Regions from separate parts of the Neobacillus solisequens genome, predicted to be linked through region 1. Evidence: riboswitches for the same ligand, from Rfam matches in the RefSeq annotation. Region 1 holds a riboswitch; the other holds the start of a gene.
The links. Region 1 has a riboswitch for FMN ahead of ACI3K6_RS00115 (ECF transporter S component). Riboswitches for the same ligand answer to the same signal wherever they lie in the genome.
Positions count from the first base shown of each region.

Region 1 (12,575 bases):
ACAGCTGCCCTTGGCATGACCAGTGACTTAATTTCCGTATATGGACCCGACTCTTTTATCGGACGCTTGGCATCCGTACTACAAGGAAGCACTGACACCACCTTCTATGTCTTAACCGTCTATTTTGGTGCGGTTGGAATCAAAAAAATGGGAGACGCCCTAAAAGTCGGGCTCCTGGCAGATGTCGTGGGAATTATCGTGTCCATCTTTGTTGTAGCGTTAATTTTTGGTGCGAAATAAATACATTAAAAAGAGTAAGTTCCTTTTAACATGGATCTTACTTTTTTATTTTTCCTATATAATGCCCAAAGCTTTGAAAAGTGAAGGATTTGTGTCATAATTCAGTAGACAAGAATGGAAGCTTTTTAACCAAAATTTTTTAGGTAAAAGTTTATTTTGGTCAAGAGGATTATTATTTTGAGGTGAATATATGGAACGTTTACAAAAAGTAATTGCCAGTGCCGGCATTGCTTCTAGAAGAAAAGCAGAAGAACTAATCAAACAAGGAAGAGTAAAAGTAAACGGCAAGGTCATAACAGAATTAGGAGTCAAGGTGTCTTCATCTGATAAGGTTGAAGTGAATGAAATTCCAATTGAAAAAGAAGTACCTGTCTATTTCTTACTCTATAAGCCGCGCGGCGTCATCTCAAGTGTCAGCGATGATAAAGGAAGAAAAGTCGTTACTGATTTCTTCCCGGGATTAAAGGAAAGAATTTTTCCTATTGGCCGTCTTGATTACGATACATCAGGATTGTTGCTACTAACCAACGATGGTGAATTTGCTAATTTATTAATGCACCCTAGACATGAAATTGAAAAAACGTATGTAGCGAAAATAAAAGGAATTCCATTAAAAGAAAACCTTAGAAAATTAGAAAAAGGAATTAAACTCGAAGATGGTAAAACAGCTCCGGCACGAGTCAAATTGACATCTGCCGACAATAAGAAGCAAACCTCTATTGTTGAAATGAAGATTCATGAAGGACGAAATCGCCAAGTAAGAAGAATGTTTGAGGCCATTGGTCATGAAGTGATTAAATTAAAACGTGAACAATACGGATCCCTAACCCTTTCAGGTCTTAAAGCTGGTGAAGCGAGGGAACTAACACCGCATGAAGTAAAGCAATTAAGAGCCCTTGCCCAGGATTCATCTAAGAAAAATTCATAAATACGTCACATTTTATATCTTGGTTATTCACTGTGTTTATGTTATTAATGCTATAATTTTGTATAGTTGTGTCATGTTTTTAATGGAGGGTTTTATATGAAAAAACGGCGTTTAGTCATAAGGACTATCATTTTAGTCATTTTGGGTGCTGCCGTTGCGTATTCGCTGTATGCAAATTTGACGAAAGACCAAAAACAAAAGGTGGCGGTGGGTGACACAGCTCCCGACTTTGTTTTGGTAGATTTACAAGGAAATAAACATCGCCTATATGATTATCGGGGCCAGGGAGTTTTCTTGAATTTTTGGGGAACGTGGTGCCCTCCATGTAAAAAAGAAATGCCCTATATCAACAGTCAATACCATCAGTTTAAAGATCAGGGGATTCAGGTTTTAACTGTTGATATTCAAGAGTCAGAGTTAGCTGTAAAGCAATTCAGAGACCGATATAAACTCGATTTTCCAATCATGATCGATCAAGATAAGGAAGTCATGACAGCCTATGGTATTGATCCGCTTCCAGCTACATTTCTTATTGATAAAAACGGAAAAGTAGTTAAATACCATACTGGTGAGATGACAGAATATATGGTCAGGGAGTTTATGGAGAAAATTAAACCTTAGGGATGCAAGGAGTTTTAAAGATGAAAGATGTAAAATGTGAATGCGGCCATGTAAATCCCCATGGGACCGTATTATGTGAAGCTTGTGGAAAAGTTCTCGATGAGCAGGATGATATGGCTAACAGGCAATTATTGGACATGCGCTATGAAGGCAGTGCACGCCGTTCACAGACGTACAATAAGTCAATCATTGATAAGGTTTGGAATTTCTTTTCATCTGTCAAGGTTGGCGTATGGCTAATTATTATCACCCTAGTTGCATCCATACTAGGAACGATTTTGCCGCAAAAAATGTATATCGACCTTCCTCCTGAGGTGTATTATGAACAGGAGTATGGCTGGTTTGGAAAACTCTATTATCAACTGGGACTTGATGATTTATATGGTTCGTGGTGGTACTTGCTATTAATTGCCATGATAGGTATTTCCTTGGTTATATGCAGCCTTGACCGGGTTGTACCACTTTATAAAGCATTAAAAGCTCAAAACGTAACGAGACATGAGGGCTTCCTTAAACGGCAGCGTGTATTTGGAACAAGTAGACAGATCGACCCTTCGGACTTTGATACTGTAAAAAAGATGCTAAAAAATAAGCGCTATCATGTTCGGGAAGAGAATGGTAATCTTTTGGCGGAGAAAGGCCGTTTTTCCCGCTGGGGTCCATATGTAAACCATGTGGGCTTAATTATATTCTTATTTGGGGCAATGCTTCGGTTCATTCCTGGATTTTACGTAAATGAGAATCTTTGGGTTAGGGAAGGAGAAACTGCACAAATTCCCGAAACCAAAGACAAATTTTATCTAAAAAACAATCAGTTTATTCTCCAACACTATGATAAAAATAAAGATAAAACCTTTGAGAAGGCACTTGATAAAAACGGCAATGTCGTGAAAAATTACCAGTCAAATGTCACACTCTATCAACGCAAAGGGAAAAGTCTGCCTGGTGAGAAGCCGACTCTGAAAGAAGTGCAAGATTTTAAGGTGCGGGTTAACCATCCATTAACATTTGATGGTTACTCCGTATACCAGTCTTCTTTTAGAAGTGAAATGAATTCGATGACTTTTTCACTCATCAAAAAAGGTACGGACGAGGCCTTCGGAAATCTGACTATTAATCTTCGGAACCCAAAAGAAGTTTATGAGTTAGGAAATGGATATTCAGTCAAGATTCTTAATTATTTTCCTGACTTTGAGTTTGCTAAAAATGGAGAACCTTCTACGAAATCACGTGTGCCAAACAATCCCGCCTTTATATTTCGGATGATTACTCCTGATAATCCTAAAGGGGAAACTAGTTTTGTTGCCATTAGACAAACCATCGAACCACTTGGAGAAAATACGTATAAAATGGCTTTTAAAGGAATTAGTACGAAAAATGTATCTGGATTTACGGTTCGAAAGGATTCTTCCATATGGGTGATTATTTTAGGAGGAATCATATTTATGATTGGGGTTGTCCAAGGTGCATATTGGAATCACCGGCGCATTTGGATTCAGAAGAAAAATGGACAGCACTGGATTGCTGCTCATACAAATAAAAATTGGTATGGTTTAAAACGGGAGCTGGAGGTAGTTTTAGCTGGTACAAAATTTAACCTGCCCGAGGATCAACTTCAATCGGAAAAAGGGGATAAGGAGGAAGAATAGTTGGCATCGCTTAGTAGTAATTTATTGTTTATTGCTTTTATACTTTATCTAATAGCAACGCTATTTTTTGGTGGTTCTATTAAAGCAAAGAAAACCACTGATGAAAATAAAGGCACAAACAGATGGGGGAAAATGGCGGTTCTTTTGACCATTGGTGGTTTTGTATCACAACTGGGCTATTTTATTACAAGATGGATTGCTGCCGGACATGCCCCGGTAAGTAATATGTTTGAATTTACAACTTTCTTTGGCATGGCATTAGTAGGGGCATTTATTGTCATTTATTTTATTTACAGAACTACCTTACTAGGATTATTCACGATGCCTGTCGCAATCTTAGTGATTGCCTATGCAAGTATGTTTCCTAGAGATATTACACCGCTTATTCCGGCGTTGCAAAGTTACTGGCTTCAGATCCATGTAACAACTGCAGCAATTGGAGAAGCGATTTTGGCTATTAGTTTTGCCGCAGGTCTGATTTATTTGGTCAAAGCGATTGATCAAACAAAGTCATCCAAAAGAACCTTTTGGCTTGAAGTGGTCATGTTTGCATTGGTTACAGTTCTAGGGTTTGTTGCAGTATCTACAACCTTCTCAGCCCTAAGTTACCATGAGAAATTTACTTGGATTGATAAACACGATAATGAGGCTACAGTGGAGTACACGATGCCTGCTTTAACCGGACCACATGAAGGGAAACTGGAAACAGAAACCGGATTAAAGCCAATAATTGAAGTGCCGGCGTTTATTAACGCAAAGAAATTAAATACGGTAATTTGGTCCTTATTTGGTGGTATTATCTTATATTGTATAATCCGACTCATTTTAAGAAAACGTATTGCAGCTGCCCTTCAGCCGTTCGTTAAGAATATAAAGCTTGATTTTGTCGATGAGATTAGTTATCGTTCAGTGTTAATCGGATTTCCGGTGTTTACATTAGGGGCATTAATCTTTGCAATGATTTGGGCCCAAGTAGCCTGGTCACGTTTTTGGGGATGGGATCCAAAAGAAGTATGGGCGCTTATTACTTGGTTGTTCTATGCAGCTTTTATGCATCTTCGTCTATCCAAAGGCTGGCATGGTGAAAAATCAGCCTGGTTAGCAGTAATAGGGTTTGTCATTATTATGTTTAACTTAGTAGCAGTTAACTTAGTCATTGCCGGATTACATTCATATGCAGGTTCATAATTTTAAAAATAGGAATGAATAATAAATCATATAGCCTTCACTTTTTAGGAGTGGAGGCTTTTTAAAAAGTTTTCCACCACAAGTTTTAATTTGTCAAATTTTCGACACTTTTAATGCGAGTATTTACAGTGAAAATATAGCAAAATACTACACCTTTTTGTAAAATAAACATCATGGGGGGATTTATTAATGGATAAAGACATTAGAGTTTTAGTTGTTGATGATGAGGAAAGAATTCGCCGCCTATTAAAAATGTATTTGGAAAGAGAAGAGTTTATTATTGATGAAGCAGAGGATGGTAATGAAGCGTTATCAAAAGCGTTTGCTAATGATTACGATGTTATTCTCCTTGATTTAATGATGCCTGGAAAAGATGGTATAGAGGTATGTCGAGAACTAAGGGAAAAGAAGGCTACGCCGGTCATCATGCTAACAGCTAAGGGCGAAGAAGTAAATCGAGTACAAGGTTTTGAGGTTGGTACCGATGATTATATTGTAAAGCCGTTTAGTCCGCGTGAGGTTGTTTTGCGTGTCAAAGCGTTGCTTAGAAGATCATCACAAACTAGCTACTTACAAACGGAAACCACTACAAAGGATGTCATTGTATTTCCACATTTAACAATAGATAATGATGCCCACAGAGTAACGGCTGATGGAAAAGAGGTTAGTTTAACTCCAAAGGAATATGAATTACTATACTTCCTTGCAAAAGCTCCAGATAAGGTGTTTGATCGTGAACAATTGTTAAAAGAAGTTTGGCATTACGAATTCTTTGGTGATTTACGAACAGTTGATACCCATGTAAAACGGTTAAGAGAAAAATTAAATAAAGTATCTGAGCAAGCCGCTAGGATGATTGTAACTGTTTGGGGAGTGGGGTATAAATTCGAGGTTGTTAATGAATGACCTTTTTGCGAAGTGTAGTAGGTAAATTATGGTTTACCATCATTTTTTTAGTAGCATTTGTTTTGTTTATTCTAACAGTAATGCTTCTTGAATTTTTTCAAAATAATAATATCAGTGAAACTAAAACAGAATTAACCAATACAGCTGATAAAATTGCTGATGTGTTGGAATCACATCAGGATAATAAATGGCCTTTAGGTCTGGAAATTTCTTGGGAAATTATCGATGATGTAACAAAAGTTGTCATTATTAAAAATGATCACGAAATCTACTATTCTCCGAACACAGAGAAAGATCATAAATTATCCATTAGTGAGATCCGTCATGATCCGGTTTTATCAAAAGTGTTTAAGGGGAAATCATCGGTTGAGAAAATTTCTACTCTTTCTTTAAAGAGTAATCAAACAGATCAAAAAGCCAACTACTCGATTATCGGGGTTCCGCTGCATCTTTCTGGTGAAAAGGATGGCGCTGTGTTTATTTACCAATCCCTAGATGTCATGCAGGAAACTTCCAGATCAACAACAAAATTCATTCTGCTTGTTGCTGGGGTCGCTATTATTTTAACAACTATTTTTGCGTTCTTTTTATCAACCAGGGTGACAGCACCATTAAGGAAAATGCGGGAAGCGGCATTTGAAGTGGCTAGAGGAAAATTTGATACAAAGGTTCCGATTCTTACCCATGATGAAATTGGTGAATTGGCAACGGCCTTTAACCAGATGGGACGTCAATTAAAATTTAATATGAATGCCTTAAGTCAGGAAAAGGAACAGCTTTCCAGTATTTTAAGCAGCATGGCAGACGGAGTTATTACTTTTAATCGTGATGGAACCATATTAATTACCAATCCACCAGCCGATCGATTCCTTCAATACTGGTATTATGAAAAGGGTAGTTTTGGCGGAGAAGCGGAAGAGATTCCTTCCAAAGTGATGGAACTTTTTCAGGAAGCGGTGGACACGGAAAAAGAACAAATAGGAGAAATTTCTCTTCAAGGCAGACATTGGGTGATTCTAGTTTCGCCACTATACAGTAATCGCTTTATTCGTGGAGCTGTTGCGGTTTTAAGGGATATGACAGAAGAGAGACAGTTGGAAAAAATGAGAAAAGACTTTATTGCTAATGTGTCCCATGAGCTTAGGACGCCTATTTCCATGCTCCAAGGATATAGTGAAGCAATTGTGGATAATATCGCTGAATCTCAGGAAGAGAAAAGGGAAATGGCGAAGGTCATCTACGATGAATCGTTAAGAATGGGCCGTCTCGTCAATGAGTTGCTTGATCTTGCAAGAATGGAAGCGGGACATATTCAATTAACACTAGAGGATGTGGATCTTGCTTCATTTTTAAACAGGATTATTCATAAATTTCAAGGCTTGGCAAAAGACAACAGTATCTTACTTTCAGCAGAAATACCAACTGAGATCTCGTCAATCAGGTTTGATCCTGATCGGATTGAACAGGTGTTGACAAATCTAATAGATAATGCCATGAGACATACTCCACAGGGCGGAACAGTTAAATTAAAAGCAGGACTTGAGGAAAAAGGCATTAAAATAGAAGTCGAAGATTCTGGTTCAGGTATTCCTGAAGATGATCTTCCATTTGTTTTTGAACGGTTCTATAAGGCAGATAAAGCGAGAACAAGAGGAAGATCCGGCACAGGCCTTGGACTAGCCATTGCCAAAAATATTATTGATGCCCATAAAGGACACATATCAGTCCATAGCAAAATAGGTCATGGAACGACATTTTCCTTCATCATCCCACGAAAATCGTAAAAAAAACAAACTATTTCCCGACTCATCTTGATACACGGGAAACATTGATACCACGTTTTATCTAGAACTTACCATCTTACTGGGGTAGGTTCTTTTTTTGAGTCAAATTATTTCTTCCTTTTTCATGGAAAACAGTCTAGTATATGTAATGAATGAAACTTTTTTTACATAGATTCCGACTAATATGTTGAACGGGGAGGGAAATACATGGACTCCGTTTTTGATGAACTTTATCAAAAATATCATCAAGACGTCTTTCAATTTCTATTTTATATGGTCAGAAACCGCGAACAAGCCGAGGATTTAGTCCAAGAGGTTTATATAAGAGTCTTTAAATCATATAACCGATTCGAAGGAAAAAGCAGTGAAAAGACCTGGCTATTTTCTATAGCACGGAACGTTGCCATTGACTTCTTCCGGAAACAAAAAGGCTGGAAGGAAAAGATTCTTGATAAATTTGATTGGTCCACTACTCAAGTAAAAGATGATTTTCCCATTCCAGAAGAAATTACTGTGCAGAACGAAGAAATACAATGTGTATACAAATGCATGGAATATTGCACAATCGATCAAAGAGCTGTCGTTCTATTGCGATTTATTCATGATTTATCTATAGCAGAAACGGCACAAACTTTAGGGTGGACAGAAAGCAAAGTAAAAACAACCCAGCACCGTTCATTGAAGATTTTAAGAAAGCAAATGGAAACTTTTTATGAAAAGGAGGGACAAGAGAATGAAAAAGTCAGAGTGGAGCGATAAAGAGCTCGTGGAACTTTTAAGAAGAATGCCTGAAATCAAAGATTATCGCCATCCGCATGACATATATCGGAATCTTCCGATAAAAAAGCGCAAAATCGCAGCATGGATTGTTCCGGGTATTGCTGCCGCGGCTGCCCTGTTTCTTTTTTTTCTTCTAGTTCCAAAATTCATGAATAGTAATCTATACTCAATGGATCAATCATCAGATGAAAAATCAACAGTCAGCCAGAAATACGATACAGCGGAAAATCAAACAATGATGAAAAAAAGTGCACCCGTTCAAGAAGAACAGTCCGATTCAGAAACAACTATAATTGAACCGGTTAAAAATGTACCTGCAAAATCGGCCATCTATGATGAAGATGTTGGGAATGGCAAAGTGTTAACTTTTTGGGTTCCTGATGCACAGGCACAATTTCTAGTTCCGATTTCAATGATCATAAAAAATGCAAAAGATCAATCGTGGCTTCCTATTTTTAAGGAAAAAATGAAGGACCTAAAAGAAACAGACTTGGGATTGACCGATTATTATCCCTTAAATGCCGATATCAATTGGGATGAAAAGCAAAATGCTCTTATTGTAGATGTTCCACCAGATCACGAATATAGTCAAGGATCAGCAAATGAAATAAACTTTCTCCAAATTTTGAAAAAAGACGTTGCCTCAAACAGCAATATTACCAAAATCATACTTTCAACAGGTGGTAAACCAGGAATTGAATTTGGCAACTATGGTACCATTGACCATCTAGATGTTCAATTTGACAAACAGCATGCTTACTTCTTCTATTACCCAAATGATGGTAACCAGCCATTGTTAACACCTTCAACTAAACCTTACAGAGATGTTCATACGGCCTTGGATGCAATGAGGAAGGATCAACCAATAGGGTTAAAGAGTCCTTTAGCGCAAACCATTCAAATTGATGATGTTTCACTGACGGATCATGTTTTATATGTATCCATTAAAGGAGATCAAAAATTACAGGACAGTCAATTGGCAACCAAGGCTTTTGAAGCTTTATTACTTACAGCTAAAGAATTTGGGGCAGATAAGGTAGTTGTCAAGAATTCATCTTTAAAACATCTAGGACCATTTGATTTATTAAAAGAGAATAAAGTACCATTGGCACCGAATCTAAATGAATAGGCATAACAAAAAAATCAACCCAAAAAACCAGGTTGATTTTTTTTTGCATAAAAAGGGGATGTACTCCAAATTATAACAAGTATGGTCAGGGAATTCCTTTCCTCTACAAATGGTCTAAATGTAAAGGTTGGAACATATCGTAGGAAAGGACAAGTTATAAGGAGGAGACAGTTTTGCGTGATTACATAAGAAGGTTTCTGATTGCGATTATCATGGCACTATGTGTCAGTCTGCTATTTTTGGGAGGGAGGCATACAGATGCAGCAGGTCCTTCCGAAATTAGTGGTAATGACCAATGGATCTGGCCTTCAGATGGCGTAATTTCCGATACCTTTGGGACCAGACAAGGCAAACATAAAGGCATTGATATAGCAGGCAAAATCAATACCCCTGTCCTCGCAGTGGACCGTGGTCAAGTAGTAAAATCCTATTTTTCAAATACATATGGTAATGTGGTTTTCATTAAACATCCTAGCAACTTAGTAACAGTATATGCCCATTTAAATAGACGTGATGTGTTAGAAGGTCAAACAGTTAATCAAGGTGAGATGATTGGAAGTATGGGCAGAACTGGACAGGCTACAGGAACTCACCTACATTTTGAATCCCATCAGTTAGAATGGAGTTATGATAAGAGAAACGCCATTGATCCAGAAAGAATTCTTGGGAAGGCGGATGTAGGGGATTTAGTGAAGGGCGGCATTGCCAGTGCTCAAGGAGCTATTGTAGAGGTAAGTTCGCAAAAAGTCCAGCAGACTTCGCCTTCCATAACGAATCATATAGCGACAAAATACACAGTCAAACAAGGCGATACATTGTCATCCATTGCTCAAAAAAATAATGTAACAGTTACAAGAATAAAAGAAATCAATCGGTTAACAACCGATTTGATTCAACCCAATCAAATCCTGACCATTCGATAAATGGTATGAATCCGTGTAAGTAGTTGCTTCACGGGTATTTTTTTTGCCTTTTACCATACAAAAAAATGATTCAACATTTTTTACTTAACAAAACTACTACTTTTAAGTATAATAAAGTTGTAAATTTATATCGATCTATCTTCGGGGCAGGGTGAAATTCCCGATCGGCGGTATTAGAGTTCGACTCTTGAGCCCGCGAGCCGCAAGGCAGGATTTGGTGAGATTCCAAAGCCGACAGTATAGTCTGGATGGGAGAAGATGGAGGTTCTGCGAGCGTCTCAAAATTTTATAGTTTTGAACGTTTATTAAGCATGCCTTGTTAACTCCCTCAAGTTTTTTCTTGAGGGAGTTTTATTATAAGGTGATGATGGCTGAACCTCTCTTCCTAAACGTGATGGATCAAAAAAGGAGAGAGGAAAATGAAGAAAAAGAAGAACACAAAGGTAAAAGCAATGGTATCGATTGGAATGCTCAGTAGTATCGCGTATCTGCTCATGTTGTTAAATTTCCCGTTACCGCTTTTTCCGAATTTTTTGTTTGTCGATTTCAGTGATATTCCGGCACTGATTGCCACATTAATTTTTGGCCCTGTGGCGGGAATTTTAGTTGAATTTTTCAAGAATATACTGAATTACATTGCAACAGGAAGCCAGACAGGAATTCCGGTTGGGCATATAGCCAACTTTTTAGCGGGTATTCTGTTTATATTACCAACCTATTTTGTCTATAACAAACTTAAAACAAGGAAGGGTATGACACTTGCATTAATTGCAGGTACAGTGATTATGGCAATCATGATGAGTATTTTAAATTACCTCATTATCTTGCCTGCCTACACAGCACTATTAAACTATCCGGATATGCGAAATTATGTGGTGCCGGCTATTCTTCCTTTTAATATCTTAAAAGGTGTAATGATGTCTATTATATTTATGCTCCTATTTATAAGGATGCAGTCTTGGATTCAAAAATTATCGCCTGTAAAAAACGCATAAAGGTTTAAGGGCAGCCATTTAACTTGGCTGTCTTTTGTTTTGTAGACAAATAAAAAACCCTCACCATAAATGGTGAGGAGTAGTAGCTTTATCAATATCTTTTACTTATTCAAATTTAGTTGCATCGCCATCGAATGGTTCGTCAGCAACCTTAATAGAATCAGTTGGGCAACCTTCAAAAGCGTCCATCATATCATCGATTAATACATCTGGAATTTCAACAATACCTTCGTTATCGTCAAGAGTTACAAATGCAATCCCCTCATCATCATAATCATAGATATCTGGAGCAGCTGCGCCACAAGCACCACATGCGATGCAGGTTTCCTTGTCTACAATTGTATACTTTGCCATGAAAAAAACCTCCCAGTTAAATAACAAAAATTGTCTTACCTATTTTCCAAACATGAATTGGAAAACAAATTTCACATTTCTATTGTAAAACTGTATCGACAACTTTTCAATAGAAAAATACATTTATCCCAGTTACGGTTTATTTTGGTCACTTCTACAATTTTGAACAACAAGAAAACGTTTTTCATGGTAGAATAAAGAGGAATTTGGGGAATATTGTCGGAAAGGATGTGTATGCGTTGAACCAATGTAAATCAGTTATACTAGATTGTCTAAAAAGATTGAATAATGAAAGGACGGTTTATTCCATCTTTCATCTGTTTAATGGAAAAAAGTCAGCGCAAACCATTCAAGACGCACATTTATTTAGGCTAAAGAAGTATTTTGGGATCTTCGAAACGATAACTAGGGATGAGTTTGATTCCTTTATACAAGTAATGGAAGAAGAACGATTGATAACAACTTGCGGTGAACAAAAATATCTTCCTTCACAAATTGGAGAGGGGATTTTAGAAAGCTTTTCAGGACTAAAATATATAAATGGATGGACATATCAAAAGATTAGCTCTGTTTTTTGGGAGCGGCTTTCCTTATTTGTTCAAGTTGCTTCCCATTTTGCTTATGGAGAAACCAGATATATTCCGATCCAAAAAAATAAGGACGTTCAAGACTGGCTTAAAAAAGTTGTACATCAAGTTCAAGTCTCAAGACATGAACTTGGAACGGAACTTTATTCTGAAATTAACAGCTGTTTCGAAGGGGTTGGTGAGATGAACCCTTCTTTAATGGTATTTCGTCTAACCGGATTCGGGCAGATTGGATTGACATCTCTGCAAGCAGCGAAACGAGTAAATCTAGACCCGCTGGACTACCATCTTGATTTCTTAAATATTCTACATTTCATGATTCAAAAAATCTCAAGTGATCTATTATCTTTTCCGTTGCTAGCTTTTCTTTTGCATGGTTTGGATCAGGACAATGATATGACTCAATCCACAAGGAAAACTTGGAATTTATTAAAATCAGGCTATTCAATTGAAATGATTGCGGCGGAACGTCATTTAAAAATGAGTACAAT
Region 1 covers NZ_JBKFGJ010000001.1:8,334-20,908, forward strand. Annotated here, with positions in the region: gene ACI3K6_RS00065 (spore maturation protein) at 1-240, shown strand, start outside; gene rluB (23S rRNA pseudouridine(2605) synthase RluB) at 431-1,168, shown strand; gene resA (thiol-disulfide oxidoreductase ResA) at 1,265-1,789, shown strand; gene resB (cytochrome c biogenesis protein ResB) at 1,810-3,438, shown strand; gene ccsB (c-type cytochrome biogenesis protein CcsB) at 3,439-4,626, shown strand; gene ACI3K6_RS00090 (response regulator transcription factor) at 4,816-5,532, shown strand; gene ACI3K6_RS00095 (ATP-binding protein) at 5,529-7,316, shown strand; gene sigX (RNA polymerase sigma factor SigX) at 7,524-8,075, shown strand; gene ACI3K6_RS00105 (hypothetical protein) at 8,050-9,225, shown strand; gene ACI3K6_RS00110 (peptidoglycan DD-metalloendopeptidase family protein) at 9,438-10,148, shown strand; FMN riboswitch at 10,282-10,412, shown strand; gene ACI3K6_RS00115 (ECF transporter S component) at 10,568-11,143, shown strand; gene ACI3K6_RS00120 (ferredoxin) at 11,249-11,497, opposite strand; gene ACI3K6_RS00125 (YpbB family protein) at 11,737-12,575, shown strand, end outside.

Region 2 (12,575 bases), on a different contig from region 1:
GGGAGGGATTGTAAATTTTCACTGACTACGGCAATTTCATGATCGGTTACATGTTCATTTTTAACAATCTGTGGGGAAAACTTATAACCGTTGTTAAATTCTTTATAAATAGCCAGTACTTCCATATCTCTATCTGATATTTCTTTTAATTCCGCTTCCGTGATACGTTCCAACTTTAACCTGTATAAATCGATGTCTGATAATTTTTTTGCGGCGTACAAGGCATGTTCTTGCTTGGTTATTTTTTCTTCAGCACGTTTCGGATTCTTTAAAACCCAAAAATCCCGCTGATCCCTATCCGTCACTTTTTCAGTAGTTTTTTCAATTAATCCGGCCAATTTCTCTGCCGTCTCCAACAATTCAGTCTGACTATACCCTTGATTCGTAAAGGTAATAGCTTTTCTGGGAGTATTATTGACGATCACTCGGTAATGACGGTCAAACATTTTTCCGCGAGGAACAGGATTACTGATGGTTATATCTTCTTTACGCTCTAAATCCCTCTTGAAATTTTCGCCATATACAATCTGAACAAACCCTAATCGTAAAATCAGGATTGAAAAAAGCAAAAATACACTAAAAAATAACACATTTAAACGAAAGGGAAAGTGTGACTTTTTCTTTTTTTGTTGCTCCAAATGATCTTCACATCCTTTACGACCGAGATGTCCACACCATACTTATTTTGTTAAAGGTTGTAAAATTTATACAAATTCCAATGCGCTCAAGTTAAAAGTATTCCAACATTACTAAAATTAAATAGTTATTAATAGTATCCAAAATTTGAATTTTTAATTTATAATGAAAAAGGGAGACCGATGGTTTCTTTTAAAAGAAGATGTTTAGGAGGTCTACATAATGGAACAGAAAGTGGTAAGTCCGGAATTACAAAAAACGTTAGAGCAGTTTCAAGCCTTAGACGAAAAAATAACCCATTTCTCCAGCATATTGGGTTTAGCTGATTGGGATCAAAAGGTTATGGCACCGAAAAAGGGGCGGAATGTATTTGCAAAGGCAATTGGAACTTTACGTACCGAGATATTTAAATGTTCCATTTCTGAAGAAATGGGGAATTTGCTGAAAACGCTTACTGAAGTAGAAAACCAAGATCTCCTTGATGAAGTAACGAAAGCAAAGGTTAGAGAGTACCATACTTATTATCAAAAATCCAAAACCATACCAACTGACCTTTTCCAAGAATATTCCGTGTTAACAGCCCAGGCAAATGATGCTTGGGAAGAGGCGAGAGAAAACAATGACTTTGAACGTTTTCAACCATATTTGGAAAAAATCGTTTCGTTCAAACGACAGTTTGCAGAACTTTATGGCTATAAAGAACATCCGTATGATGCTATGTTGGATGAATTTGAGCCTGGACTGACCGTTAAAATCCTTGATCCGTTATTTGCAAAATTAAGAGAATCTAGTGTGAGATTATTGGAACGGATTCAACAGCATGGGAAAAAGACACTGGTTGAGGTTTTTAACCAGGATTTTGATATTGAAAAACAAAAAGAATTTAATCGCTATATTTTGCCATTAATTGGCTTTGATACACAGGCTGGCCGACTAGATGAAACGGTGCATCCCTTCGCCCAAACCATCAATATTGGGGATGTTCGTCTAACAACACGATACTTAAAAGATAATGTTCGATCAGCATTATTTGGTACCATTCACGAATCGGGCCACGGAATCTACGAACAACATATTAATCCTGAGTTTGAGGAGTCGGTGCTGCAAAGCGGAACTTCTTTCGGCATTCATGAGTCACAATCCCGCTTTTTAGAAAATATGGTTGGTCGTAGCAGAGAATTTTGGAATCACTTTTATCCGAAACTAGAAGAGTATTTCCCAGAGCAATTAAATGGGATGACAGTTGAAGAGTTTTATCGCGCTGTAAATACAGTTGAACCCTCTTTGGTTCGTGTTGAGGCAGACGAGTTAACCTATAATCTGCATATCATGGTCCGTTATGAAATTGAAAAAGCACTAATGGCAGGAGAAATTGAGGTGAAAGACCTTCCAGCCATTTGGAATCAAAAAATGAAGGATTATTTGGGGATCATACCTCCAACTGATACAGAGGGGGTTTTACAGGATGTCCATTGGTCATTTGGCGGGATCGGATATTTCCCTTCCTATGCACTAGGGAATCTATATGCTGCTCAAATCCTTCACACCATCCAAAAAGAACTGCCAGATTTCTATCGAGATATTGAAAATGGAAAGTTCGATGTGCTGCAAAACTGGTTAAAGGAACATATCCATCAATATGGAAAACTTTATACTCCAAATGAATTAATTGTAAAAGTAACCGGCGAAGAATTAAATGCTGATTATCTTGTGGAGTATATGGAGAAGAAATATGCTGAGGTATATCAACTCTAAAAAGTTGCAAACTTATAAAACTTTCATTGACATTCCAAACATATCAATATATATTTATAGTAATTAAATAGTTCCTTTTAAAGGGGAGTAGCTGCTACAATAAAGTCGTCATTACGGGATGAAAATCTCCGGCTTTATTGGCAACATCACGTTGTTAGCAAGACCTTTACTATCCAGTAAAGGTCTTTTTCTATGCTTTTTTAGGCCTTTACCTGATATGGGTAAAGGCCTATTTTATTTTAAATTTGATGAGAAAATGGGGGAAAAATGATGGATGTATCTTTATTTCTGGAATACGGGTGGGTTCTGCTGGTATTAATTGTACTGGAAGGGCTTCTGGCAGCGGATAATGCCTTGGTGCTGGCGATTATGGTAAAACACTTGCCGGAAGAAGAGCGAAGAAAAGCCCTATTTTACGGATTAGGCGGGGCCTTTGTAATTCGCTTTGCCTCATTATTTGTGATATCGTTTCTGGTCGATGTGTGGCAGGTCCAAGCCATTGGTGCGCTCTATCTAATCTTTATGGCAATAAATCATATTTTCCGAAAAATATTTAAAGGAAAAGTGGAAGAAAAGCATGAGGATGAGACGGTTAAGAAGCACAGTGGTTTCTGGGCCACCGTTTTAAAAGTAGAAATCGCGGATATCGCATTTGCAGTGGACTCTATTCTAGCTGCTGTAGCAATGGCGGTGGTACTGCCGAATACGTCGCTGCCGAATATTGGCGGGCTTGATGGCGGTAAGTTCCTTGTGATTTTTGCTGGCGGATTTATCGGTTTGGTCATCATGCGTTTTGCAGCCAACCTGTTTGTAAAACTGTTGGAACAACGCCCAAGTTTAGAAATTGCCGCTTTTATCATTGTGGGCTGGGTGGGGATAAAGCTTGCTGTCTATACTCTTTCACACCCTGCATTATCAGTTTTAAATGAAGAATTTGCTCATTCGACAGAATGGAAAATTACTTTTTATGTGGTGTTAGTTGGAATTGCTTTGGCCGGCTGGTTTATGTCTAAGGATGGGGCGCAGAAAAAAACGTCCAAAGCTTCTTAAAGTAAATGAGAAATTTAATCCGTTTTTAATTATTCCTTAATCCAGTATTAAGTCTTTAAGCCTATCCTATAAATGTATTAAATGTATGGAGGGGTTTAATGCTTTCTCATTTGGATTATTCATCTTTTCAATTGATCAATCACATGGCTATCAGTGATCAATTTTTAAATCCATTTATGATCATGCTGGCGGAAAAAGCACAATATCTTTTTTTTCTGGGAATTATAATATATTGGTTTTTTCAAAAGAAAAAAAATAATAGAAGAATGGTAATTGAAGCTATTATCTCTGCTGGAATTGCCTTAGGGTTGAATGTTTTGATCGGGCTCTTTATTTATCGGGATAGACCCTTTGTAACACATCACGTAAATTGGTTAATTCCGCATGTAAAAAATGATTCGTTTCCTAGTGACCATGCCACTGCGGCTTTTGTCATCGCAACAGCCATTTGGATTTGGCGCAAGGGTGCGGGATGGCTATGGTTGCTATTAGCAGCTGGAATTGCCCTTTCACGGGTTTGGACGGGGGTCCATTATCCTTTGGACGTGATTGCAGGAATGGTTATTGGCGTTGGAACGGCATTATTGGTTCACACGATCTTGGCAAGATGGCAATGGGGAAATAGAATGATTCAGTCCATCATTGCATTTTATGAAAAACTTGAACACATGCTGTTAAAGCGAAAATCGATATCACGTTAGGATAAAAAAAGGCTGATTTTAGAAAATCGGCCTTTTTTATGTTATTATGGGATAATGAAAAAAATATTGTGAGGAATAGTAAATGAAGTTAAAGTTTTATTTGGTTATTGCTTTTATGATTAGTGTCGTTTGTGTTATTGGTTTCAGTGTGATTTCTTTCCTAATAAGTGATCATGAAATTGCCCATTTTGATTCTACAATTATTTCTGCAGTACAAGGGCTTGAATCACCTGGATTAACAAAAATGATGAAGACTTTTACCTTTATTGGATCAGCCTCTTTCGTCAGCGTAATGAGCCTATTGTTGATCTTTTTTCTTTATAAGGTCCTTCACCACCGAACTGAACTCATTTTGTTTGTTTTTGCGATAGGCGGATCAGCCATATTGAATGAAATATTAAAGCACTTTTTTCAACGGGCACGCCCTGATTTTCATCGCTTGATTGATATATCTGGTTTTAGTTTTCCTAGTGGCCATGCTATGAATGCATTTACTGTTTATGTCATCATAACCTTTCTGTTATGGCGTCACATTCCAAGAAAATGGGCTAGATGTCTGTTAATCTTAATCAGTACAGTGATGATTTTGGCAATTGGAGTCAGCAGAATCTATTTAGGTGTCCACTATCCAAGTGACGTATTAGGCGGATACTTAGCCAGCGGATTTTGGTGTACAATGGCTATTTGGTTTTTCCAATATTATAAAGAAAAAGGTTATAATATAAAATATAATCGTTGAGAATAATGGTTGGTGTGATCATAAACTCATCCAGCCCCTCAAACAAATTGGAGTGATACATATTATCAGGAACAGTATTCCTAATTTATTTACACTTTTTAACTTATTTTTCGGCTTTTTATCCGTGATGTATTCAGCCATCGGGGATTATAAGAACGCAGCCATCCTGATCTTGATTGGGATGATGTTGGACAGCATGGATGGTCGGATTGCCCGTATGCTTCGTGTGCAAAGTGACTTAGGAAAAGAATTAGATTCCTTGGCTGATATTGTTACCTTCGGCGTTGCTCCGGCGATGATGGCTTACTACTCATATTTTTCAGATTTTGGCGTTTTGGGTATGGCGATATCCGGTTTGTTTCCACTGTTTGGTGCGTATCGGTTAGCACGGTTTAATATCAATGCCGTCAAATCGTCTCTCAAATATTTTACCGGTGTTCCAATCACTGCTGGTGGGGGAATTCTGACATTTATCACCTTATTCCATGGTAAAATGCCAAGTATTATCCTACCAATCGCTTTTTTTGCCATTTGTTTTTTAATGGTAAGTACCATTAAAATTCCAAGCTTAAAAGAAGTGCCACTGCCGAAATACGGAATTATTGTCACTGCCTTTTTGGGTTATGCCATTTACCAGGTCTTTAAAAAAGAACAGCATCGTTTTCCTTATTTTATTTATGTGGCAATTCCGCTTTATATCGCGTTTATTGGCTACCAGCTAGTCAAAAACAATAGAAAAAGAAAAACAAATTAATTGATACCTCTTGAAAGAAGGTCTTTAATCAATGAAAGTGAAAGTAAACAAAAATGCAGCAAAAGAATTAAAGAAAATGCTAGCGCAGGAAGAAGCTCAAGGAAAGCTTTTTCGTATCTACGTTTCCAGCGTTCATGGAGATCATGCTCATTATGATCTAATGCTCGACACCCCAACAGAAAAGGACGAGGTAGTACATACAGATAAAGACATTGACTTCATTTTGGAAAAAGGGGAAGCATACCTCGATAATGTCTGGATCCAATACTTCCAACTACCAAAAGAAGAATGGGTCATCACAAACCCATCTAAAGGTGTACATCACCATCACTAAGCTTTACAAAGGAATAGCACATGGAAGAACTTAACGGGTTCTGTCCAGAGGCGCAAAATCATAAAAATCAAAAAAGTGGAAATCCAGTTCTCATATGAATTGGATTTTTTTATTTGAAAATTTAATTAAGCTTTTTTATCGTTTTAATAAATTAGCAACAATCTGCTGGAAAACAGACAGTCTGAAATAGATGTTCATTTATATGCAATATTGGAAAAATCTACATCTATTTACCCACAAGCTTAAAATGATTGCTAAAATGAAAATAAATACAAAAAGAATCCTAGGAGGTACAAGATGAATATTGAGTTTAGACCAATTGATAAATCAAATTATAATGAATGTATAGAACTTAGTTTAAATGAAGCACAAGCAAAATATGTCGCCCCTAATTATTTTTCTTTAGTACAAGCTGCATACGAACCCAAGTTATATCCACTAGGTATTTATAGCGATAATAAAATGGTTGGTTTTATTTTATATGATTTTGATGAGGAACTTAACGGATGGTCAATGAGCAGATTTATGATTGATGCAAATGAACAAAACAAAGGGATTGGTAAAATGGCTTTACATAAGTTCCTTGATTTTTTCACAAACAAATATGGTCATTTGCAACTTTATACGAGCACTTCCGTTGATAATCCAATCGCTATTTCATTATATGAAAAATTTGGATTTGAGAAAAAAGAAGTGTTCGAATACGAGGCTGGCGGAAATAGATATAAAGAGTATAGGATGATCAAACAGCTTTGAAAAAAATAAAGGAAATGAAAGCAGAGGAGTGAACTCATACCTCTGCTTTTCTATTGTTAAATTAGTGCCAAATATTTAAATTATTGTAAAAATGTATACGAATTGCTTTTTAAATCGGTATTTTGCACTTCTTAACGAATCCATGAGAAATACCTTTGTGCATTTTTTGGTTGGAAATACTTTATTTGGGAAAAACGAATGATTGTGTACCTGTTTTGGCATATGAAAGCCAAAGGGAAGGGAAGGGAAGAACAGTTGAAATTGTCTATAAGGAAAATGATGAATCACAAAAGATTGGGAAGAACCAAAATAACTGTCTTTCATATGGTTGGTGATGGACAAAAGGGAAAGGAGAACCAGAGCAAGTGTCGTTCATAAGGTTGCTGAAGAACAAAATAAGGAGGAGACCCAGAGCAAGTGTCGTTCATAAGGTTGATGAAGAACAAAATAAGGAGGAGAACCGTTGCAATTGTCGTACATAAGGTTGATGAAGAACAAAAGAAGGAGGAGACCCAGAGCAAGTGTCGTTCATAAGGTTGATGAAGAACAAAAGAAGGAGGAGACCCAGAGCAAGTGTCGTTCATAAGGTTGCTGAAGAACAAAAGAAGGAGGAGACCCAGAGTAAGTGTCGTTCATAAGGTTGATGAAGAACAAAAGAAAGAGGAGAACCAAAACAACTGTCCTTCATGAGATAGATGAATGACAAAAGAAGGAGTAGTCCAAAGAAATTGTCTTTCATTCGGGAGATGAAGGACAAAGAATTCAATGTAGAATTGAACTGAACAAATGAATGGATGTTCTAAAAAATCGCGATCACTCGTAATATGCCCATTGATGAGCTCCAGTAATTTTATAATTTTTCTCAAGTATCCTACTGATCCTTCTTTTAGATTCAATCACCTTACACCAGTCATAAATCCGATTCGTTGTAACTTTCTCTTCAGGAAACAATAGCTTGTACTCCACAACCATTCTGAGTATTGCCGATTCAACTATCTCCTCAAATCCACATGCTTTACAAATAAATTTTCTACCTTCAACAAATCCGAAAAAAGAGTGACAATTTGAACAGGTGATTCCTTTTTTAAGTTGGCTATATGAATAGGACGGAAAATTTGAATATGGGGTCTCATTTGTTTGTAAATTGATGACTTTTTCTGCCAAATGCATGTGTTTTTGATTTAGGAAAGAAGGGGTTGAATTTAGTTTTCTTATAAAACTATTTAGCTGAGTGGGGAGAATAACTGGTTGATTTAGTGGAAGTTGAAAAAGGGTGCACTCGGGGTTTATAAAAACAAGGTAAGGTATGATAGGCGTGAAAATACCTGATTTTTGAAGTAGATTACGTAGCATTATATTGGCCCTTTTAAGCTGATCAAAGGGATTCTGTATTTCCTTATTACTCCCAACAACATACATCTTTCCATCATGGAAATAATATTCTCCTTCAAAATTTTTTACATCGATAAGGTAATTGATTCCGTCTGACATCATTAATGAATCAACTTGAAATGTGGTATTTCCTGATTTGAATAACAAGTCGTTTAAGAGTAGCATTTTCGCTCGGAGATTTCCTTCTATAAATTCATCGAACATCACCTCTCCTTGATAGCCCTTTTCTAGTGTGAAATAGGTGTTCTTTTCATCTTTTGTTAATATCATCCTGTTGTCTAAGCTCCGGTACACTTTTAAATCACGTGGTTCATGGCGTGGCTTAATAATCATAGCTCAAATCCTTTCCTATAAAAATGTATTTATATTTTTAATTTTAATAAAAATAAAGATAAAGCGGGTAGAAAAGTATGAATATTTCGTTAACATTTTTAGGGATCTAACACCAAGGGAATAAATATAAAAAGTTGAAGTAGCAGATCACTTCATCAAAGATATGAATGACAAACTGAAGTGGTAAAGGAAGAGAGATGTTCTTCATCCAGGGTATGAATGACAAACTGAAGTGGAAAAGGAAGGGGGATGTCGTTCATCAAGGGTATGAACGACAAACTGAGGTGGAAAAGGAAGAGGGATGTCGTTCATCACGGGTATGAAAGACAAACAGAAGTGGAAAAAGAAGAGGGATGTCGTTCATCAAGGTTATGAAAGACAAACTGAAGTGGAAAAGGAAGAGGGATGTCGTTCATCACGGGTATGAAAGACAAACAGAAGTGGAAAAGGAAGGGGGATGTCGTTCATCAAGGGTATGAACGACAAACTGAGGTGGAAAAGGAAGGGGGATGTCGTTCATCAAGGGTATGAAAGACAAACAGAAGTGGAAAAAGAAGAGGGATGTCGTTCATCAAGGTTATAAACGACAAACTGAAGTGGAAAAGGAAGGGGGATGTCGTTCATCCAGGGTATGAACGACAAACTGAAGTGGAAAAGGAAGAGGGATGTTCTTCATCCAGGTTATGAACGACAAACTGAAGTGGAAAAGGAAGGGGGATGTCGTTCATCCAGGGTATGAACGACAAACTGAAGTGGAAAAGGAAGAGAGATGTCCTTCATCAAGGGTATGAAAGACAAACTAAAGTTGTAAATGAATTGGGATGTCTCACATTAAGAGTATAGATTTATTATAATTATATTATGTAAACCAAATAAATTTTTCTATAGAATAATGAATACAATAAAAGAAATCTGCCCATACTATTTTCAAAAGAAATTATTAGATTTTGCTAGGAGGCTTTTTTGAAAATGGAACATGGTAAAGTAAAATGGTTTAACAACGAAAAAGGTTTTGGTTTTATTGAGCGTGAAGGCGGGGATGATGTTTTTGTTCATTTTTCAGCCATTCAAACGGAGGGTTATAAGTCCTTAGAAGAAGGTCAGGAAGTAACCTTTGAAATTGAAAGCGGACAGCGCGGACCACAAGCTGTTAATGTAAGAAGAGCATAATGGATGAAGAACAGACTCAATTTATGGGTCTGTTTTTATTTTTTATAAGGCAGGAATAACGTCTATTCTTTTTAATATTTATGTAAGAGAGCGGCCGAGGCATTTTAGAAAGGACGGTAATGGGGAGAGGGAATAGTCAACAAAAAGTTTTTCTAACATAGTAAAATGGAGCCGTCTTCAAACCATTCAATAATGTTTTGGGCCTTTTTTTCTTAGATACAGTAATTTCCATACGATAAGTAAGTTTTGTGCTTAAATGGAAAATTCTTTCAAAATAATAAAACTCGGATTTAGTCGAATTATTTTAGCAGGACTTTTTCTAACTAATGCGAATATTTTAGGTAAGATATTTTAAATAAGGGGGAAAAACATGAGTATTCAAGTGGTGGAAAAAGAAAGTATGAAAGTGGTAGGGATTTCTTGGAGTGGCACTTATTCTGAGACCGGTACGATCCCGAATCTCTTTAACGTATTGGAAGAACGTCTAGAAGAAATTCCAAATAAGGTAGTGGAACCAATGATGGTTGCTCCATTTCATAGCCGTGAAACAGAGTTAACTTATTATGTGACCAAGCCTGTTGAAAAAATAGAAGTGGTCCCAAAAGGTATGGTAGGATTTACAATTCCGGCAAAGAACTATGTATATACCGTACATAACGGAAAAGCGGATGAAGTGGATGAGACATATAAGCGTTTGTTTACTTTTATGGATGAATATGGATATGAACAAGATCACCAAGCTCTTAGTATGGAAATTTACAAGCAAGAGCATAAAGAGAGGAATGCAAATGGAGAACTCTATTTTGAGATTTACTTGCCTGTAAAAACCTATTAAAAATAAAAGCAATATTATTTTTATATTTAGGTAAAGTTCTGTATAATATAAAAAAACATATCATATTCCTTCGGGGTCAGGTGAAATTCCGAACCGGCGGTGATGAGGCAGGCTATTGTCTCTTAGTCCGTGACCCGGTTAACACGTTTGTGTAAACCGGTGGATCTGGTGAAATTCCAGAGCCGACAGTTAAAGTCTGGATGGGAGAAGGAAAAGACAGGTTTAAAACAGGCAAAAAAATGCTTGGTTTTAAGCCTTAGTTTACTATTGTCTTAAACACCCCGAAGGAGAATGACGGGGTGTTTTTTATTTTATAAAGCATAGGAGAAGGAATGATGTTTACAGGAATAATTGAAGAAATTGGCATTGTTTCAAACGTTCAAAGGACAGGGGAGGCGATTGTCCTGACTATTGAAGCCCAAAAGATTCTTGAGGATGTTCATTTGGGTGACAGTATTGCTGTGAATGGAGTTTGTTTGACTGTTACATCGTTTACAGGAAAACAGTTCACTGTCGATGTCATGCCTGAATCAGTTCGTGCGACAAGTTTGAATGTGATTAGGCGGGGTTCCAAAGTGAATTTAGAGCGGGCCATGGCAGCAGGCGGCCGGTTCGGAGGGCATTTTGTTTCCGGGCATATTGATGGGACAGGGAGAATCAAAAGTAAAAAGTCCTATGAAAATGCAGTTTATTATGAGATCGAGACTGAACCCAATATTTTAAGGTATGTAATTTTAAAAGGGTCTATTGCCGTAGACGGAACGAGTCTGACCGTTTTTGAAGTTACAGAAACTGGTTTCACACTTTCATTAATTCCCCATACGCTCTCTGAAACCGTTCTTGGTTTTAAACAAACGGGTGATATTGTTAATTTGGAGTGCGATATGATTAGTAAATATGTGGAACACTATATTCAACATTTTTCGAAAAGAACATCTGCAACCAAAAACGGCGGGATTACAGCACAATTTTTAGAGGATCATGGGTTTTAATAGTCAGGGCTTCATAGAAGGAGTGAAGGAAAATGTTTGATTCAATTGAAGAGGCGATAGCTGACTTAAAACAAGGCAAAGTTATTATAGTCTGTGATGATGAGGACCGAGAAAACGAGGGTGACTTTATTGCCTTAGCTGAAAAAGCAACCCCAGAAATCATTAATTTCATGGTGACCTATGGAAGAGGGTTAGTTTGTGTTCCCATCGAAAAGGAGTTGGCCCATAAGCTAGATCTAAAGCCTATGGTAGAAAAAAATACTGACTCACATGGCACTGCCTTCACCGTTAGTATTGATCACAAATTTACATCAACAGGTATTTCTGCTTTTGAACGCTCAACCACCATCATGAATTTGCTTAAACAAAATGCGAAGGGTGAAGATTTCAAGAGGCCAGGGCATGTTTTTCCCCTAATAGCTAAAAACGGTGGGGTTCTTGTGAGAAATGGACATACTGAGGCTGCTGTAGACTTGGCGAAATTATCGGGAGCTAAACCAGCAGGAGTGATTTGTGAAATTATGAATGAGGATGGTACGATGGCACGGGTTCCGGAACTTCGTAAAATCGCAGACCGTCTGGATTTAAAGATGATTACCATCAAGGAATTGATTGAATACAGAAAGACAATGGAAACGTCAATGAATCTCAACTTGACAACCCAGGTCTAAATCATGATTGGAGGAAAGTAAATGGGACATTTATATGAAGGAAATTTAGTAGGTTCAGGCCTGAAAATTGGTATTATTGCCGGACGATTTAATGAATTTATTACTGGAAAATTGGTCAGTGGTGCTCAAGATGCTCTGAAAAGACACGGCGTTGGTGAAGAGGATGTAGATATTGCTTGGGTCCCAGGTGCATTTGAAATTCCATTAATAGCTCAAAAAATGGCACACAGTAAAAAATATGACGCTGTTATTACATTAGGAGCTGTCATTCGAGGGTCCACTCCGCATTTTGATTATGTGTGTAACGAAGCAGCTAAAGGTGTAGCTGCTGCCTCTATTAGCAGTGGGGTTCCTGTCATTTTCGGTGTATTAACGACAGATTCCATTGAACAAGCCATTGAACGTGCCGGTACCAAAGCTGGAAATAAAGGCTGGGAAGCAGCGGCATCCGCTATTG
Region 2 covers NZ_JBKFGJ010000002.1:371,940-384,514, forward strand. Annotated here, with positions in the region: gene ACI3K6_RS02280 (peptidoglycan D,D-transpeptidase FtsI family protein) at 1-638, opposite strand, end outside; gene ACI3K6_RS02285 (carboxypeptidase M32) at 859-2,391, shown strand; gene ACI3K6_RS02290 (TerC family protein) at 2,662-3,441, shown strand; gene ACI3K6_RS02295 (undecaprenyl-diphosphatase) at 3,540-4,142, shown strand; gene ACI3K6_RS02300 (phosphatase PAP2 family protein) at 4,225-4,881, shown strand; gene pssA (CDP-diacylglycerol--serine O-phosphatidyltransferase) at 4,934-5,635, shown strand; gene ACI3K6_RS02310 (iron-sulfur cluster assembly accessory protein) at 5,667-5,969, shown strand; gene ACI3K6_RS02315 (GNAT family N-acetyltransferase) at 6,267-6,725, shown strand; gene ACI3K6_RS02320 (nuclease-related domain-containing protein) at 7,539-8,450, opposite strand; gene ACI3K6_RS02325 (hypothetical protein) at 8,752-8,877, shown strand; gene cspD (cold-shock protein CspD) at 9,420-9,620, shown strand; gene ACI3K6_RS02335 (GyrI-like domain-containing protein) at 9,991-10,455, shown strand; FMN riboswitch at 10,518-10,671, shown strand; gene ribE (riboflavin synthase) at 10,791-11,447, shown strand; partial or broken gene ribB (3,4-dihydroxy-2-butanone-4-phosphate synthase) at 11,480-12,082, shown strand; gene ribH (6,7-dimethyl-8-ribityllumazine synthase) at 12,140-12,575, shown strand, end outside.
Region 2: another riboswitch for FMN. It lies ahead of ribE (riboflavin synthase); the one in region 1 lies ahead of ACI3K6_RS00115 (ECF transporter S component).